Regions from separate parts of the Comamonas antarctica genome, predicted to be linked through region 2. Evidence: riboswitches for the same ligand, from Rfam matches in the RefSeq annotation. Region 2 holds a riboswitch; the other holds the start of a gene.
The links. A riboswitch is a leader RNA that binds a small molecule or an ion and turns the genes downstream of it on or off. The one in region 2 is predicted to bind manganese.

Region 1: another riboswitch for manganese. It lies ahead of HUK68_RS00110 (TMEM165/GDT1 family protein); the one in region 2 lies ahead of mntP (manganese efflux pump MntP).

The regions. Positions count from the first base shown of each region.
Region 1 is NZ_CP054840.1:18,052-26,592, forward strand. Features, by position in the region: gene HUK68_RS00090 (SDR family oxidoreductase) at 1-223, shown strand, start outside; gene rbp (RNA-binding regulator) at 351-941, opposite strand; gene HUK68_RS00100 (hypothetical protein) at 1,007-1,177, shown strand; gene rbp (RNA-binding regulator) at 1,194-1,568, opposite strand; yybP-ykoY riboswitch at 1,812-1,992, shown strand; gene HUK68_RS00110 (TMEM165/GDT1 family protein) at 2,010-2,588, shown strand; gene metX (homoserine O-succinyltransferase MetX) at 2,703-3,830, shown strand; gene metW (methionine biosynthesis protein MetW) at 3,827-4,411, shown strand; gene HUK68_RS00125 (M20 family metallopeptidase) at 4,551-6,026, shown strand; gene HUK68_RS00130 (16S rRNA (uracil(1498)-N(3))-methyltransferase) at 6,160-6,909, opposite strand; gene HUK68_RS00135 (aminoglycoside phosphotransferase family protein) at 6,996-8,093, opposite strand; gene HUK68_RS00140 (LPS-assembly protein LptD) at 8,206-8,541, shown strand, end outside.
Region 2 is NZ_CP054840.1:1,337,473-1,346,013, reverse strand. Features, by position in the region: gene HUK68_RS06360 (sensor domain-containing phosphodiesterase) at 1-1,357, shown strand, start outside; gene mntP (manganese efflux pump MntP) at 1,354-1,935, opposite strand; yybP-ykoY riboswitch at 1,956-2,119, opposite strand; tRNA gene HUK68_RS06350 (tRNA-Ser) at 2,293-2,385, opposite strand; gene HUK68_RS06345 (aspartate kinase) at 2,438-3,703, opposite strand; gene tilS (tRNA lysidine(34) synthetase TilS) at 3,795-4,745, opposite strand; gene HUK68_RS06335 (acetyl-CoA carboxylase carboxyltransferase subunit alpha) at 4,835-5,812, opposite strand; gene HUK68_RS06330 (DNA-3-methyladenine glycosylase family protein) at 5,857-6,546, opposite strand; gene cysS (cysteine--tRNA ligase) at 6,576-7,958, opposite strand; gene HUK68_RS06320 (tetratricopeptide repeat protein) at 8,143-8,541, shown strand, end outside.

The DNA of each region.
Region 1 (8,541 bases), 1.3 Mb from region 2:
CACACCGCTCACGCGCAATAACCGCTATTCCATGCCGTTTCTGCTCACGGCCGACGAGTTTGCGCGGCGCGCCTGCCGCGTCATCCTGCGGCAAACCAGTTATGCGGTGATTCCCTGGCAGATGGGAATGGTTGCCAAATTGCTGCGGATGCTGCCAAACCGGTTATTCGACCGCCTGTTGCAAGGTCGGCAAACCAAGCACCGGCACAAGACCGGGGGTTAACCCAATGCGGTGCAGATAAACAAAGCGCTGCGCGATCTTGGTGCATGAAAACCGCGTTTCGCTTCGCTTTACATATTCAAAACGAAAAAAAGGCTTCGTTAGAAGCCTTTTGTTTTTGCGTCGCGGATTATTCGCCGTTGTTATTGCCGTAACCGCCGCGGCCACCGCCACGCGGGCCAGAGCCATAAGGACTGCGGAAACCGCCATCATTGCGTCCACCCGAATAGCCGCCACCGTCACTACGGCCGCCGCCATAACCGCCGCCGCCTTCGCGGCCACCGCCATAGCCACCACCGCCGTCGCGGCCGCCGCCATAGCCGCCACCGCCTTCACGGCCGCCACCGTAGCCACCGCCGCCTTCACGACCGCCGCCGTAGCCGCCACCGCCTTCGCGGCCGCCACCGTAACCACCACCACCGCCGCCATAGCCACCACCGCCGCCGAAACCACCACTGCGGGGAGGACGAGGCTCCATGGGACGCGCTTCATTGACGACGACGCTGCGGCCGCCCAACGATTGTCCGTTCATGCCCTGGATCGCTGCCTGCGCTTCAGCATCGCTGCCCATCTCGACGAACCCGAACCCTTTGGAACGGCCCGTGTCGCGCTCCATCATCACCTTGGCACTCGTTACCGAACCATACGGGCTGAATGCCTGCTCCAGGTCGTTGTCGCGCACTCCATAGGGGAGATTGCCAACATACAGCTTGTTGCCCATTAGAGACTCCTCAAACTCCTCAAGTAACACAATTGCTGTGGTGCTCACATTGTTGCCAGCGGTCCATGGAAGAAAACCTGCGCACGCATTGCAAATCACCTGCACTCATATCGGGTACACCGATATCAAATTATGAGGGAAAAGAATTGCAAAAAAAAAGCCGGCCAAAGGCGCATTTGCATGAAAAAGACGAAAAAAAAGGGCCAATGGCCCTTTTTCCGACAATGGGTTATTGAAAACCCTAGTCAATGCTTAGTAGCCGCCGCGGCCGCCGCCGAAGCCGCCGCCGTTGCCACGGCCGCCGCCGAAGCCGCCACCGTTGCTACCGCCGTAACCGCCGCCGCCGCCGAAGCCGCCACCGCTACGGGGAGGGCGGGGTTCCATCGGACGGGCTTCGTTGACCACGAGGTCACGGCCGCCTTGGTTTTGGCCGTGCAGGCCTTGGATTGCAGCTTGTGCTTCAGCATCGCTGCCCATTTCGACGAAGCCGAAGCCCTTCGAACGGCCGGTGTCACGTTCCATCATGACCTTGGCGCTGTTGACGTTGCCGAATTCGCTGAAAGCTTGCTCGAGGTCGCCGTCGCGGAAAGAGTACGGCAGGTTGCCGACGTAAAGTTTGTTGCCCATGGAGGACTCCTGAAAAAACACTTGAAAACGCGATGGAGCCCTATGGAGTCAACTACCAGTGACAACTTTAGAGACCGAAACGCACCTGCCTACTACTCATTGCTTTGCGGAAAGGCTTGGACATTATGGGCCATATATACCCACACAAATTCCTAAGGAATCAAATTTCGCTACTGCTACAACACTTTTGAGACTGGTATTTACCCGCGAGCGGGCGTTTGTCTTACAAAGCCCCTAGAATCGCGGCTTGTCTTTGGGGAGTAGCCCGTCCGGTGCGCAACGCACCGGAGGCATGCATCAACAAACTTGGGTTCTCACAACCTATGGTGCATGCGGTTCGCGCTGGGCGAGACCATTGGCTGGGTGCCGATCCACATGGCCGGAGTCGGGGCGCAGCCAATGCTTTCGCATCTGTGTCCGGCCTGTTATTACAAGTACCCCATGGAAGCCTTTCTCCTTTCCACCGCCATCGTCGCCATTGCCGAAATGGGCGACAAGACGCAGTTGCTGGCGCTGGTCCTTGCCGCGCGTTTCCGCAAGCCCTGGCCAATCGTGCTGGGCATTCTTGCCGCCACCCTCGCCAACCATGCGCTGGCCGGCGCCGTCGGCGCCTGGGTCACAACGTTCATCGGCCCGCAGGTGCTGCGCTGGGTGCTCGGCGCGTGCTTCATTGCCATGGCAGTCTGGATGCTGATTCCCGACAAGCTTGACGAAGGCGAGACCGCCACAGCCTCGCGCTGGGGCGTTTTCGGCACCACGCTGATTGCCTTCTTCCTAGCCGAGATGGGCGACAAGACGCAGATCGCCACTGTCGTGCTGGCGGCCAAGTACAACGCCTATTTCTGGGTCGTGGCCGGCACGACGCTGGGCATGATGCTGGCCAATGCGCCCGTGGTCTGGCTCGGCGAGCGCATCACGCGGCTGGTGCCGCTGCGCATCGTGCATCTGGTGTCGGCCGGCATCTTCCTGGTGCTGGGCGTGCTGGCGCTGTGGGCGCCGGGCGTCGACGTTTTGGCATAATGGCGGCTTCACGCGCCGATTTGCCAATGCTTGCGGGCGCTTTATAAATCCAGCTAAAGACCCGTCCGACGACATCTCGACCCGGCCTCGTTTTTAGCGATGCCGGGTTTTTTCATGTCCTTCATCGCCACCCCTTTGTCCATGCATTTCGAGGAGCCGCTGCCGCTGCAGGGCGGCGCCTCGATCCACCACTACGACCTCGCCTACGAAACCTATGGCGAGCTCAACGCCGACGGCTCGAATGCCGTGCTGGTGTGCCATGCCCTCAACGCCTCGCACCATGTCGCCGGCGTCTATGCCGACCAGCCGAAAAGCGAGGGCTGGTGGGACAACATGATCGGCCCGGGCAAGGCGGTCGACACCAACCGCTTCTTCGTGATCGGCATCAACAACCTGGGTTCGTGCTTCGGCTCGACCGGTCCGATGCACCAGAACCCGGACACGGGCCGCGTCTATGGCGCGGATTTCCCCGTGGTCACGGTGGAGGACTGGGTCGATGCGCAGGCGCGCCTGCTCGACCGGCTGGGCATCGCGCGGCTCGCGGCCGTGCTCGGCGGCAGCCTGGGCGGCATGCAGGCGCTGTGCTGGTCGCTGCGCTATCCCGAGCGCGTCGCGCATGCGGTGGTGGTGGCCAGCGCGCCCAACCTCAACGCCGAGAACATCGCCTTCAACGAAGTCGCGCGCCGCGCCATCGTCACCGACCCGGACTTCCATGGCGGCAACTTCTACGACCATGGCGTCGTGCCGCGCCGCGGCCTGCGCATCGCGCGCATGATCGGCCACATCACCTATCTCAGCGATGACGTGATGAACCAGAAGTTTGGCCGCCAGCTGCGCGGCGGCCTGGACCTGAAGTACAGCACCCAGGACATCGAGTTCGAGATCGAGAGCTATCTGCGCTACCAGGGCGACAAGTTCAGCGATTACTTCGATGCCAACACCTATCTGCTGATCACGCGCGCGCTCGACTATTTCGACCCGGCGCGCGCGCATGCGGGCAACCTGACGCAGGCGCTGGCGGCCAGCCAGGCCAAGTACCTGCTGGTCAGCTTCACCACCGACTGGCGCTTCGCGCCCGCGCGCAGCCGCGAGATCGTCAAGTCGCTGCTGGAGAACCGCCGCCGCGTGAGCTACGCCGAGATCGACGCGCCCCACGGCCACGATGCCTTCCTGCTCGACGATCCGCGCTACCTGGGCGTCATGCGCTCCTATTTCGACAGCATTGCAAAGGACATCGCATGACCGAGAAAACCACCATGCAGGCCATTGCGCGCCTGGTGCCCCAGGGCGCGCGCGTGCTCGACCTGGGCTGCGGCGACGGCGCGCTGCTGTCGTACCTGCAGCACGAACGCGGCTGCAGCGGCTACGGCGTGGAGCTCGATGACGCCAATGTGCTGGCCTGCGTGCGCCGCGGGGTCGACGTGCTGCAGCTCAATCTCGAGGACGGCCTGGCGATGTTCGGCGACAACAGCTTCGACGTGGTGCTGCAGATCGACACCCTGCAGCATCTGCGCAATGCCGAAGTCATGCTGCGCGAGACCGCGCGCATCGGCCGCCTGGGCATCGTTGCCTTCCCCAATTTCGCGCACTGGCCCAACCGCCTGTCGGTGCTGCGCGGGCGCATGCCGGTCACGCGCCGGCTACCCTACCAGTGGTACGACACGCCCAATATCCGCGTCGGCACCTTCAAGGATTTCGAGGTGCTGGCGCACAAGAACCGGCTCAGCGTGCGCGATGCGTTCGGGCTGCAGGACGGCCAGGAAGTACGCACGCTGCCCAACCTGCGCGCCGGCACGGCCGTCTTCTGTCTGGAACACGATTGACCCTGGCCGGGCGCTCCTAGCCGGGCGCCCCTCGCCGGGCGCCCCTCGCCGGGCACCGGGGCTGGCAGTCTGGCCGGCACTGCGGGACAATGGGCGGATCGCCACGGCCGGCCGTGGCACCGCCGAAGGAGCTCTAGCCATGAATGCACGCATCCCCGCCACCGCCCTCGATCCGGCCCTTGCACTGGAGCGCGTCAGCGACCAGTGGGACCGCGATATCGTTGGCCAGCTGACCGAATACATCGCCATTCCCGCGAAGTCGCCGATGTTCGCGCCCGACTGGGAGCAGCAGGGCTATCTCGACACCGTGCTGCGCAATGCCGCCTCCTGGGTCGAGGCACAGAAGGTCGCGGGCCTCACGCTCGAGATCGTGCGCCTGCCGGGCCGCACGCCAGTGTTGTACTTCGAGGTGGCCGCAACCCAGTCGCAGGCGCAGAGCCAGGGCACGGTGCTGATGTACGGCCACCTCGACAAGCAGCCCGAATTCGAGGGCTGGCGCAGCGACCTGGGCCCGTGGACCCCCAAATACGAGAACGGCAAGCTCTACGGCCGTGGCGGCGCCGATGACGGCTATGCGGTCTACGCCAGCATTGCCGCGGTGCAGGAACTCAAGCGCCAGAACGTGCCTCACCCGCGCATTTGCGGCTTGATCGAAACCTGCGAGGAAAGCGGCTCGCGCGACCTGCTGCCCTATGTCGACGCGCTGCGCCCGCGGCTGGGCGAGGTCGCGCTGGTGATCTGCCTCGACAGCGGCGCCGGCAATTACGACCAGCTGTGGCTCACCACCAGCCTGCGCGGCATGGCCAGCGGCACGCTCAAGGTCGAGATCCTGACCGAAGGCGTGCATTCGGGCGATGCTTCGGGCGTGGTGCCGTCGTCGTTTCGCATCATGCGCCAGGTGCTGGACCGGCTTGAAGACAGCGCCACCGGCCGGCTGCTGCCCGCGAGCTTCCATTGCGAGGTGCCGGCCGAGCGGCTGGCCCAGGCGCGTGCCACGGCAGCCATTCTGGGCGACGAGGTCACCAAGCGCTTTCCCTGGGCGCATTACGACTGCGGCGGCGCCACCACCTTTGCGCTGCCGACTACGTCCGATCCCGTCGAGTCGCTGCTCAAGCGCACCTGGGAGCCGACGCTGAGCGTGACCGGCGCCGAAGGTTTCCCATCGCTGCAAAACGCCGGCAACGTGCTGCGCCCCTACACCGCATTCAAGCTGAGCCTGCGCCTGCCGCCCCTGGTCGATGCCGCCAGCTGCGTGCAGGAAATGAAGGCCCTGCTCGAAGACAACGCGCCCTACCAGGCCAGGGTCACCTGGGAAGGGCTGAGTTCCTCAAGCGGCTGGAACGCCCCGGCCATGGACAACTGGTTCGAGCAGGCGCTGCAAAACGCGAGCCAGGCGCAATTCGGCGCGTCCTGCGGCTATATCGGCCAGGGCGGCACGATTCCGCTGATGAACCTGCTGAGCCAGGGCTTTCCCAAGGCACAGATGATGGTCTGCGGCGTGCTCGGCCCCAAGAGCAACGCGCACGGGCCCAACGAGTTCCTGCATGTGCCGTATGCGAAGAAGCTCACGGCGGCCGTGGCGCAGGTGATTGCAAGCCTGCCGGTGGCGGGATAACCAGGCTCAGGCTGCTCGCGGCCCTGCGAGGCCGCCACCGAAGGGTGGCTCCTCGCCCAGCGCGCGCCCGTTCATCCTTCGACAGGCTCAGGGCGAACGGGATTTTCAGGCCCCCTGTCGTCGAGGCCGTTCCTCAGTCCAAGGTCAACGTCGCGAGCGCCGCCAGCGGCGCGGTTTCGGCACGCAGCACGCGCGTGCCGAGCGTCACGGGCGCAAAACCGTGGGCGCGCGCCAGCGCCTCTTCCTGGGGGCTGAGGCCGCCTTCGGGGCCCGAGAGAAAGACCACCGGCTGCTGCCCTGGCGCATGCTGATCGGCTGCGGCGCGCAGCGGCTGCGTGCCTTCGCCCAGGGACAGCAGCAGCCGTGCCGGCGCACTTGCGCCGGGAGCGTTCCCGATCCAGCCGGCGAGGTCGATGGCGGGGTGGATCACCGGCACACGGTTGCGCCCGCACTGCTCGCTGGCGGCCACGGCCACCGCCTGCCAGTGGGCGCGTTTCTTGTCGCCGCGCTCGCCCTTGAGCTTGAGCACGCTGCGCTCGGCCAGCAGCGGGGTGATGCTCGCAGCGCCGAGCTCGGTGGCTTTTTCGACCAGCCAGTCCATGCGTTCGTTGGCCGTGATGCCGGCCAGCAGATGCACTTCGCGCGCGGTTTCGCGCTCCACGGCGCGGTGCGCGCCAATCTCCACCAGCACCTCGCTGCGGCCCATGCGCAGCACCGTGGCGTCGAATTCGCCGCCCGTGAAACCGCCGCCGGCCTGGCCTTCGAACAGCGTGATGCTGTCGCCGGGCTGCAGTCGCAGCACCTGCACATGGCGCGCCGCGCCGGCGGGCAGCTCAAGCGTGGCCCCGGTATGCAGTGGAAGAGGGCAGTGGAATCGGGGCATGGTCAGGAAAAATAAGCAGGCGCACGGAACACCGCCCGCCTTTTAATGTGTGGAATGGCAACAGCAGCAAGCAAACGCTGCCCGGCTTACATCCGGCCGTAGGCGTAGCCCTCGACCACCTGGATGTTCTCGATCTCGTCGATCACCTTCAGCAGCGGTCCGAGCTGGCGGTAGCGGTGGGCCGTGGCGCGGATGTACTGGATGAAGCGTGGCGCATCGGCCAGGTACTTGGGCTTGCCGTCGCGCAGCGTGAGGCGCGCGAAGATGCCGGCCACCTTGAAATGGCGCTGCAGGCCCATCCACTCGACGGCGCGGTAGAACTCGCCGAAGTCGTCGCCCCAGCCGCTGGCGCTGGTGGCGCCCACCAGGCCGGCCTTGCGCGCCTTTTCCCAATAGCGCACGCAGATGTCGATGACGAATTCCTCTTCCCAGCTGATGAACGCATCGCGCAGCAGGCTGGCGATGTCATAGGTGACGGGGCCGTAGACCGCGTCCTGGAAGTCCAGCACGCCCAGTGGTCCGCCTTCGCTGCGCGGCACCATCAGGTTGCGCGTCATGAAGTCGCGGTGCACATAGACGCTGGGCACGGCGAGGTTGTGCGCGACGATGGTGTCGAACGCCTTGGACAGCGTCTCGAGTTGCTTGCCTTGCAGCGTCACGCCCTTGTGCCTTGCCAGGTACCAGTCGGGAAACAGCGCCAGTTCGCGGCGCAGCAGGGCTTCGTCATAGAGCGGCAGCACGCCAGGACGCGAGGCCAGCTGCCAGGTCAGCAGCAGGTCGCTGGCCTGGCGGTACCAGGGCTCGGCCGCGCCGGGGGAAGCCGGGTCCAGGCGTTCGATCAGCGTCTGGCTGCCCAGATCGCTGAGCAGCATGAAACCCTGCGTTTCGTCCCAGGCGAGAATGTCGGGTACCGTCAGCCCCGCCGCCGCAAGCAGCGCCTGCACCTTGACGAAGGGCTTGCAGTCCTCCTTGTCGGGCGGCGCATCCATGACGATCAGGCTGCCGCCGCCCGCGCGGTCCAGGCGCAGGTAGCGCCGGAAGCTGGCGTCGGCCGACGCCGGGCGCAGCGTCTCGGGCTGGAGCTGGTGCAAATTGACAAGGGGCGCAATCCAGGCGGCAAAGGCGGCCTGGCGATCGGCATCGGGCCAATCAACGCTGGCAATGGGGGAGATGGGGTGGCTCATGGATAATCGGATTCTACAAACTCGCCTGTCTGCCCGCGTGCATGCATCGGCCTCGGCCCCTGGTCTTTCCATCTTTTCGTTCAACGTGCCTTTTTGCCCGTCTTCCATCGCCATGCCCGCATCCCGCCCGCAGCCCCGGCGACGGCTGCCGCCCGGCCAGCCGGCCGTTCGTCCTCTCGTGTGGTGGATGGCCCTGGCCTGGGCCAGCCTGCCGGCGCTGGCCAATGCGCAGTCCGCCGAGCAGGAGCCGCTGCCTGCACCGGTGCTGCGCCCCAGCCCCATGCTGCAGGAGAAAATTCCCGAGGCCGCGCGCAACCTGCAGCCGGCCTACGTGTTTGGCGATTCGATCTCGGGCCAGGCCGATGTGCGCGCCGTGATCGAAGGCAATGCCGAGCTGCGCCGCAGCGACACCATCGTCCGCGCCAACCGCATGGAATACACCGTGGCC
Region 2 (8,541 bases):
GCTGCGTGATTTCGCCGCCATGGTCATGGCGCAGATCGACCTGCACCAAATGGCAGGACGGGTCAACGAAGTGACTCGGCTGCCCAATCGCGCGCAGCTTGCAGATGACCTGGCCGCGGCCTGCCTCGCCACACCGGGCCGGCCCGCAACCTTGATGCTGCTGGAGGTCATGAGCAACACGCAGCTGCAATCCGCGGTGCGGGCCGTGGGCATCCGACCTCTCGAAGTGGCACTTCGAAGCATCGCCACGATTCTGATGGCGGCCCTGCCTCCCGACGTCGACCTCTACCACGTGGGCGAAACCCGGTTTGCGGTGATCTATGACGCGGGTTCCAGCAGTGGCGAGGAAGACATTGCCACGGCGTTGCTGTCCCGCATGAGCAAGCCCTTCGTGACCGAGGGCGGCATCACGGTGCAGCTGGCGATGCACGCCGGACTGGTGCACTTCCATCACACCCAAGCCGAAATCGCCGACGTGCTGCGCATGGCCACGACCGCGCTTTACCAGGCCGAGGCCGAGCAGCGCCCCTGGGCCCGGTACTCCGCGGAATTCGACATGCCGCACAGGCGCGCCTTCGCGCTGCTGCGCGCGATTCCTGCGAGCCTGGCCAACGGCGAGTTCCGGCTGGTCTACCAGCCAAAACTGAACCTGCATACCGCGAGGATCTCAGGCGTCGAGGCGCTGGCGCGCTGGCGCCACCCGCAGTTTGGCGAGGTATCGCCGGCCGAGTTCATCGACTTGATGGAGCGGACCACGCTGATCCACGACTTCACCGAGTGGGTCTTGCACAAGGCGCTGGAGCAGCTGTCGATCTGGCGCGCGCGGGGCCTGGACCTGACGATTGCAGTGAACGTGTCGTCGCGCAATCTCGAGCATCCGATGTTCCTGCACATGCTGCGCAATGCCTGCGCGCTGCATGGCGTCCATCCCAAGAGCCTGCGCCTCGAATGCACGGAAAACGCGGTGATGACAGGTACGCGGACCGCGACCACGCTGGCGGCCGTACGCGCGATGGATATCTGCATTTCGCTGGACGACTTCGGCGTGGGCTACAGCAACCTGTCATGCCTGCATTCCCTGCCCGTCGAGATCCTGAAGCTGGACCAGTCGCTGATCAAACCGATAGCCAACGATGAACGCGCATTCACGCTCATCCAATCGTTGATCAGCATGGGCCATGCACTCGGCTACCAAATGCTCGCCGAAGGCGTCGAGACGGCAGAAGTGCTGGACCTGCTGAAGCACCATGGCTGCGACGCCGCCCAGGGCTACTACATCTCCCGCCCGCTCGAGGCCGACGCCATCCCGGAGTTTCTAAAGGCCTCGCGCGGCCCGCATGTCGACGGGATGCCTTAGCCAGGAACCCAGATCGCGCTGAGATGCTCATAGAGGATCACCGCGCCGATGCCCATCAGCAGCACGCCTCCCAGCGCTTCGGCCCAGCGGCCGGCAATGTGGCCCAGCAGCCGTCCGACCATCACGCCCAGCGTGACCATCAGGAAGGTAGCCAAGCCGATCGTGATGGCCACCGTTGCAATGCTCACATCCAGGAAGGCCAGCCCCACGCCCACCGCCATCGCATCGATGCTGGTGGCAAAGCCCGTGGCCACCAGCAGCCAGAAGCCATGCCTTGCAGGCTTGCTCATTTCCTCTTCATCAGAAGCCTTGAGGGCACCCAGCAGCATCCTGCCGCCCAGCACCATCAGCAGCGTGAAGGCGATCCAGTGGTCCCAGGCCTTGACGTAATCGGAGGCCGCATAGCCCAGCGCCCAGCCCACGATCGGCGTGAGCGCCTCGATGACGCCAAAGATCGCGCCGGTTCTCAGCGCTTCGGACCAACGGGGTTTGATCAGTGCAGAGCCTTTGCCGACCGCGGCCGCAAAGGCATCGGTGGACATGGCAAAGGCAAGAAGCAGGATGGAAGCAGCATTCATCGCAGATGTTCGTTCTACCGGCCGGGCAAAGGCACACCAGCATTCCACCACTGCCCGACCAGCGTTGCGGTGAAATGCCGATGGTCTCGCCAACCGTCAGACGGCTGCCGGCGCCACAGCATGCGAAATGCCGAGTATGTTGACGCGGGCGCTTCCGGGGCGGAAGCAGGCTACTCCCCAAGGGAAGCCCAGAGTGTAACGGCGCACAAGGCGCAGGTCATCCATGCCCCCAGGCGGTGGCAGCTTATGGGGAATGACTCGCATCTGCATCGAACCGGCGGCAATGGCAGGCACCTCGCGAGCAGCTGTGACAAAGGAAAAAGCCTCAAGCGATTGCTCGCTTGAGGCTTTAGGTCCTGGCGGAAACGGAGGGATTCGAACCCTCGATGAGGCTCTACACCCCATACTCCCTTAGCAGGGGAGCACCTTCGGCCACTCGGTCACGTTTCCAATACAGCGATTGTAACCCGAGTTTTTTACGACTTCGGGCAAAACCGAAAAATTACTCCGATTTGTCCAAACCGAAGGCGGTGTGCAGGGCGCGCACGGCCAGCTCGAGGTACTTCTCGTCGATCACGACCGAGGTCTTGATTTCCGAGGTCGAGATCATCTGGATGTTGATGCCCTCTTCGCTCAGCGTGCGGAACATGGTGCTGGCCACGCCGGCGTGGCTGCGCATGCCGATGCCGACGATGCTGACCTTGCAGATGCTCGGGTCGCCCACGGCTTCCTTGGCGCCCAGCTCGGGCACGACCTTGCTTTGCAGCAGGTCCATCGCGCGCTGGTAGTCGCCCTGGCTCACGGTGAAGCTGAAGTCGGCCAGGCCGTCCTTGCTGATGTTCTGCAGGATCACATCGACTTCGATGTTGGCTTCGGCCACGGGACCCAGGATGCGGTAGGCGATGCCCGGGGTGTCGGGCACGCCGAGCACGGAGATCTTGGCTTCGCCGCGGTTGAAAGCGATGCCGGATACGACAGCCTTTTCCATTTTTTCGTCTTCCTCAAAAGTAATCAGCGTGCCCGACTGGGCTTCTTCGGCGAGATCCATGTCCCAGGGCGTGAAGCTCGACAGCACGCGCATCGGCACCTTGTACTTGCCGGCAAACTCGACCGAACGGATTTGCAGCACCTTGCTGCCCAGGCTGGCCATCTCGAGCATCTCTTCGAAGCTCACGGTGGACAGGCGGCGCGCGGCGGGAACCACGCGCGGGTCGGTGGTGTAGACCCCATCGACATCGGTGTAGATCAGGCATTCGCTGGCCTTGAGCGCAGCCGCCATGGCCACGGCCGAGGTGTCGGAGCCGCCGCGGCCGAGCGTCGTGATGTTGCCGTCCGGGTCGATGCCCTGGAAACCGGTGACGATGACCACACGGCCGGCGTCGAGGTCGGCGCGCACGCGCTGGTCATCGATGGACTCGATGCGCGCCTTGGTGTAGCTGCTGTCGGTGCGCACCGGCACCTGCCAGCCGGCGTAGCTGACCGACGTCATGCCTTCGGCCTGCAGCGCGATGGCCAGCAGCGCCGACGAGGCCTGCTCGCCGGTCGCGGCCAGCATGTCCAGCTCGCGGTAGTAGGAATTTTGCGGCTGCGCAGGCGCGAGCTCGCTGGCCAGGCCCAGCAGACGATTGGTTTCGCCACTCATGGCGCTGGGCACCACGACCATCTGGTGGCCGGCCCGGGCCCACTTGGCCACACGCTTGGCAACATTGCGGATGCGCTCCGGGGAGCCCATCGACGTGCCGCCGTATTTATGAACGATCAGTGCCATTGGATATCAAGGTGACGAAACTTCGGACATGGCGCGAGGAAAAAGGCGTTTTGGCGCGCCAGCGGTTTTCGTACAAAAAGTAGACCAAAACTCAGGGATTGTACCAACCGAGCAGCGCCCCTGTTCTCACCACAAACCCGCGCCCCAGTTTGAGGTGGATCCGATGGCCGCGCGTGGTGCAGGCGGCGACCTGGCGCAGCAGTTCCTCGAGCTGCGCCGCGGCCGGCGTGGTGCCATGCGCCACCCGCAGCCAGTGGCGCAGCACGTTGGCCTGGCGCGCGGCGCTCAAGGCCTGCACGGCCGCAATGCGCGGGGGATTGCCGACAGCGGCAAGATCGGTCTCGGCGACTTCCTGCAGCAGTTCGGCGGCCTGGGCGCAATGCCGGCTGCTGCGCGCGAACGTATCGCGGAACTGCGGGAACGCGGCCTGCAGTTGCGGCAGCAGCTGCGCACGGATGCGGTTGCGTGTGAAGCGCTGGTCGGCGTTGCTCGGGTCTTCGACCCAGTCCTGCCGCTGCGCTGCCAGCCAGCCGCGCAGCGCCGCGCCTTCGACCGGCAGCAGCGGGCGAAACCACGGCAATCCCAGCCGCTGCCATTGCGCAGGCATGGCGGCCAGGCCGGCCACGCCGGCGCCGCGCGACAGCGCCAGCAGCAGTGTCTCGACCTGGTCGTCGGCATGCTGGGCCAGGGCAACGCTGGCCATCGGGCGATCGGGCCAGGCCTGCAGCGCGGCCTCGGCCAGCGCCGCATAGCGGCTTTGCCGTGCCGCGTCTTCGGGGCTCTGGCCCGCGGCATGGCGCGCATCGACGCGGCAGACCGCGAGCGGCACCTGCAGACGCGCGCAGAGCGCTTCGCAGTGGGCTTGAAAGGCATCGGCCGCCGCCTGCAGCCCGTGGTGCACATGGATGGCATGCACCTGGCCGGGCCAGCGCCGCGCGCAGGCCAGCAGCAGCGCCGTCGAGTCGGCGCCGCCGCTGAGCGCCACGGCCAGCGGCAGCGGCGGCGCGAAGGCCGCCATGGCGGCATCGAACGACTGGGTCATGTGGCTTCCTTCCTGGCGGTGCCCAGCAACGGCAACGGCTCCCGCAGGAGCCGTCTATGCTGTGTTCAGCGGCAAACCTGCCGCGGTCTTCAACGGTTCTCGGCCTTGGTGTCCGAGTAGCGGCCGTAGCTTTGCAGGCGGTCGTAGCGGCGGTCTTGCAGCTCGCGCAGGCTCAGGTCGGCCAGCTGGCGGTAGGCATCGCCCAGCGCGCGCTTGAGGAAGGTGGCCATCTGCTTGGGATCGCGGTGCGCGCCGCCCACGGGCTCGCTGACGATCTTGTCGACCAGGCCCAGCGCCTTCAGGCGCAGCGCGGTGATGCCCATCGCAGCCGCGGCCTCGGGCGCCTTCTCGCCGGTCTTCCACAGAATCGAGGCGCAGCCTTCGGGGCTGATCACCGAGTAGACCGAGTATTGCAGCATGAGCACCTGGTCGGCCACGCTGATCGCCAGCGCCCCGCCCGAACCGCCTTCGCCGATGACGGTGGAGATGATGGGCGTCTGCAGCTGGGCCATCTCGAAGATGTTGCGGCCGATGGCTTCGGACTGGCTGCGCTCCTCGGCGTCGATGCCGGGAAAGGCGCCGGGCGTGTCGACGAAGGTGAACACCGGCAGCTTGAACTTCTCGGCGGTCTTCATCAGGCGCAGCGCCTTGCGGTAGCCTTCGGGGCGCGTCATGCCGAAGTTGCGCAGCGTGCGCTCCTTGGTGTCGCGGCCCTTCTGGTGGCCGATGACCATGCAGGGCTGGCCGTTGAAGCGCGCCAGGCCGCCGACGATCGACTGGTCGTCCGCGAAGTGGCGGTCGCCATGCATCTCGACGAAATCGGTGAAGATCTCACGCACGTAGTCGAGCGTGTAGGGCCGCTCGATGTGGCGCGCGATCTTGGTGATCTGCCAGGGGGTCAGATCGCTGTAGATGTCACGCGTGAGCTGCAGGCTCTTCTTGCTGAGCTGGTCGATCTCTTCCGAGATGTCGACCGCGCTTTCGGTCTGCACGTAGCGCAGTTCCTCGATTTTGGATTCGAGCTCGGCAATGGGATGCTCGAAATCCAGAAAGTTCTTTTTCGCCAAAATTATTCTCCTTGTCCCGGCCTTGTGCTGAGGGCCTTCGAGTGTCAATAGGCCACAGGCTGCGGGTCGAGCGATCGCCAAATATACCAAGTCGCGACGCTGCACCATGGCTTCCAGGCCTCCGCCACCTCGCGCGCATCGCTGCGGCTGACGGGGTCGCCCGAGAAGTAGTTCTTGCTGATCCCGCTGATCAACCCCGCGTCGTCGAGGGGCAATACATTGGGCCGCATGAGATAGAAGATGAGGAACATCTCGGCCGTCCAGCGGCCGACGCCGCGGATCGCCATCAGTTCGGCAATGATGGCTTCGTCGCCCATCGTTGCCCACTGGTCGGTATGCAGCCGGCCTTCGGTGAAATGCACGGCCAGGTCGACCAGGTAGTCGACCTTGCGCGCCGACAGGCCCGCCGCGCGCATGTCGTCGACCTTGAGGCGCAGCAATTGCTCGGGCGTCATGCTCGGCGGCAATGCCGACACGCGGCTCCACAGCGCCTGCGCGGCCTTGGGCGAAATCTGCTGGCCGACGATGGAGCGCGCGAGCGTCACGAAGGCATCGCCGCGCGTTTGCAGCGCCTGGCCCGCGTACTGCGGGATCAGGCGCTTCATCACCCGGTCCTTCTTGACCAGGTGCTTGCAGGCTTCCGCCCAGTAGGCCGGCGCGGACAGCGGCGTGGCCACCACGTTCGCTATCTCTTTAGGAGCATTCACTGCTGGTACCGCCTGGATTGAACACATTGAAATGGGAGTCCATGGTCGGGCGCCGCTCAGGGCGCTGCCTCCCAGGTGGTGCCGGCAGCGGAATCCTTGAGCACGATGCCCTGGGCCAGCAGGGCCTGGCGGATGCGGTCGGCCTCGGCCCAGTCCTTGGCCGCCTTGGCGGCCGCACGCGCCTCGATCTGCGCCTGCACGGCGGCGGTATCGAGGCCCGCGCCAACGCCCGCCTGCAAAAAGGCCTGCGGATCTTCCTGCAGCAGCCCCAGGCAGGCGCCCAGCGCCTTGAGCAGGCCGGCAGCCTGGGGGCTGCGGCTGCGGTTGACTTCGGCGGCAAGCTCGAACAGCACCGCCACGGCTTCGGGCGTGCCGAAGTCCTCGTCCATCGCGGCCTTGAAGCGCGCCGCCTGGGGCTGCGTCCAGTCGATCTCGACCTCGGCCGCGGGCACCAGGCTCAGCGCCGTATACAGGCGCTTGAGCGCCGAGCGCGCATCGTTCAGATGCACATCGCTGTAGTTGAGCGGGCTGCGGTAATGGCTGCGCACGACGAAGAAGCGCACTGTCTCGGCGTCGAATTCCTTGAGCACATCGCGGATGGTGAAGAAATTGCCCAGCGACTTGGACATCTTCTCGTTGTCCACGTTGATGAAGCCGTTGTGCATCCAGGTGCGCGCGAACGTCTTGCCGGTCGCGCCTTCGCTCTGGGCAATCTCGTTTTCATGGTGCGGGAACTGCAGGTCGGCGCCGCCGCCGTGGATGTCGAAACTGTCGCCCAGCAACTCGCAGCCCATGGCCGAGCATTCGATGTGCCAGCCCGGGCGGCCAGGGCCCCAGGGGCTCTCCCACTTGACCTCATCGGGTTCGGCCGGCTTGGCGCTCTTCCAGAGCACGAAGTCCAGCGGATCCGACTTGCCGTCATCGACGGCCACGCGCTCGCCGGCCTGCAGCTCGTCCAGCGACTTGCCTGACAGCTTGCCGTAGCCGGGGAACTTGCGCACCGCGAAGTTGACGTCGCCCGATCCGGCCTGGTAGGCCAGCCCGCGCTCCTGCAGCCGGCCGATCATGCCCAGCATCTGCGGCACGTAATCGGTGGCGCGCGGCTCGAAGTCGGGGCGCTGGATGCCCAGCGCGTCCGCGTCCTGGTGCAGCGCGTCGATCATGCGGTCGGTCAGCTGGCGGATGGTCTCGCCGTTTTCCACGGCGCGGCGGATGATCTTGTCGTCGATGTCGGTGATGTTGCGCACGTAGGTCACGCGCAGGCCGCTGGCGCGCAGCCAGCGCTGCACGACGTCGAACGCCACCATCGAGCGCGCATGGCCCAGGTGGCACAGGTCGTAGACGGTCATGCCGCATACATACATGCGGACGTGGCCCGGCTCGATCGGCGAAAACGCTTCCAATGCACGCGACAGCGTGTTGTAGATACGCAAACTCATGGATGTCTGTTACGAGGGAGAGAGGGGGAGCGGCCGGCAGCTGGTGGCAGGCCCTGCGCGCCTGGCGCAGCGCTCCCGGCAAAGGGGCCCCAGGGTCCATCCGGGCTGACACCCCTCAGCTACAATGGCCCGAAGTATAAGCCCGCGCCGCAGCCCCGTCGCTGCGCGCACCGAAAGCACCTACATGCCCGCTCGCAACGCCCTCTCCCGCGCCCTGCGCCTGATGACCCTGGCCGCAGTGCTCGCTACGGGCGCAGCCCACGCCGACGAATACACCGAAGTCAACCAGTTGCTGCGCGCCGGAAAAGCGGCCGAAGCGATGGCACGCGCCGACACCTACCTTGCCGGCAATGCGCGCGACCCGCAGATGCGCTTCCTCAAGGGCGTGGCGCAGACCGATGCCGGACAGAAGGCCGATGCCATCGCGACCTTCACGCTGCTGATCGAGGAATATCCCGAACTCGCCGAGCCCTACAACAACCTGGCCGTGATCTATGCCGCCGACGGCGATCTCGACAAGGCCAAGGGGGCGCTGGAGCAGGCCGTGCGCAACAACCCGACCTATTCGGTCGCGCACGAGAAC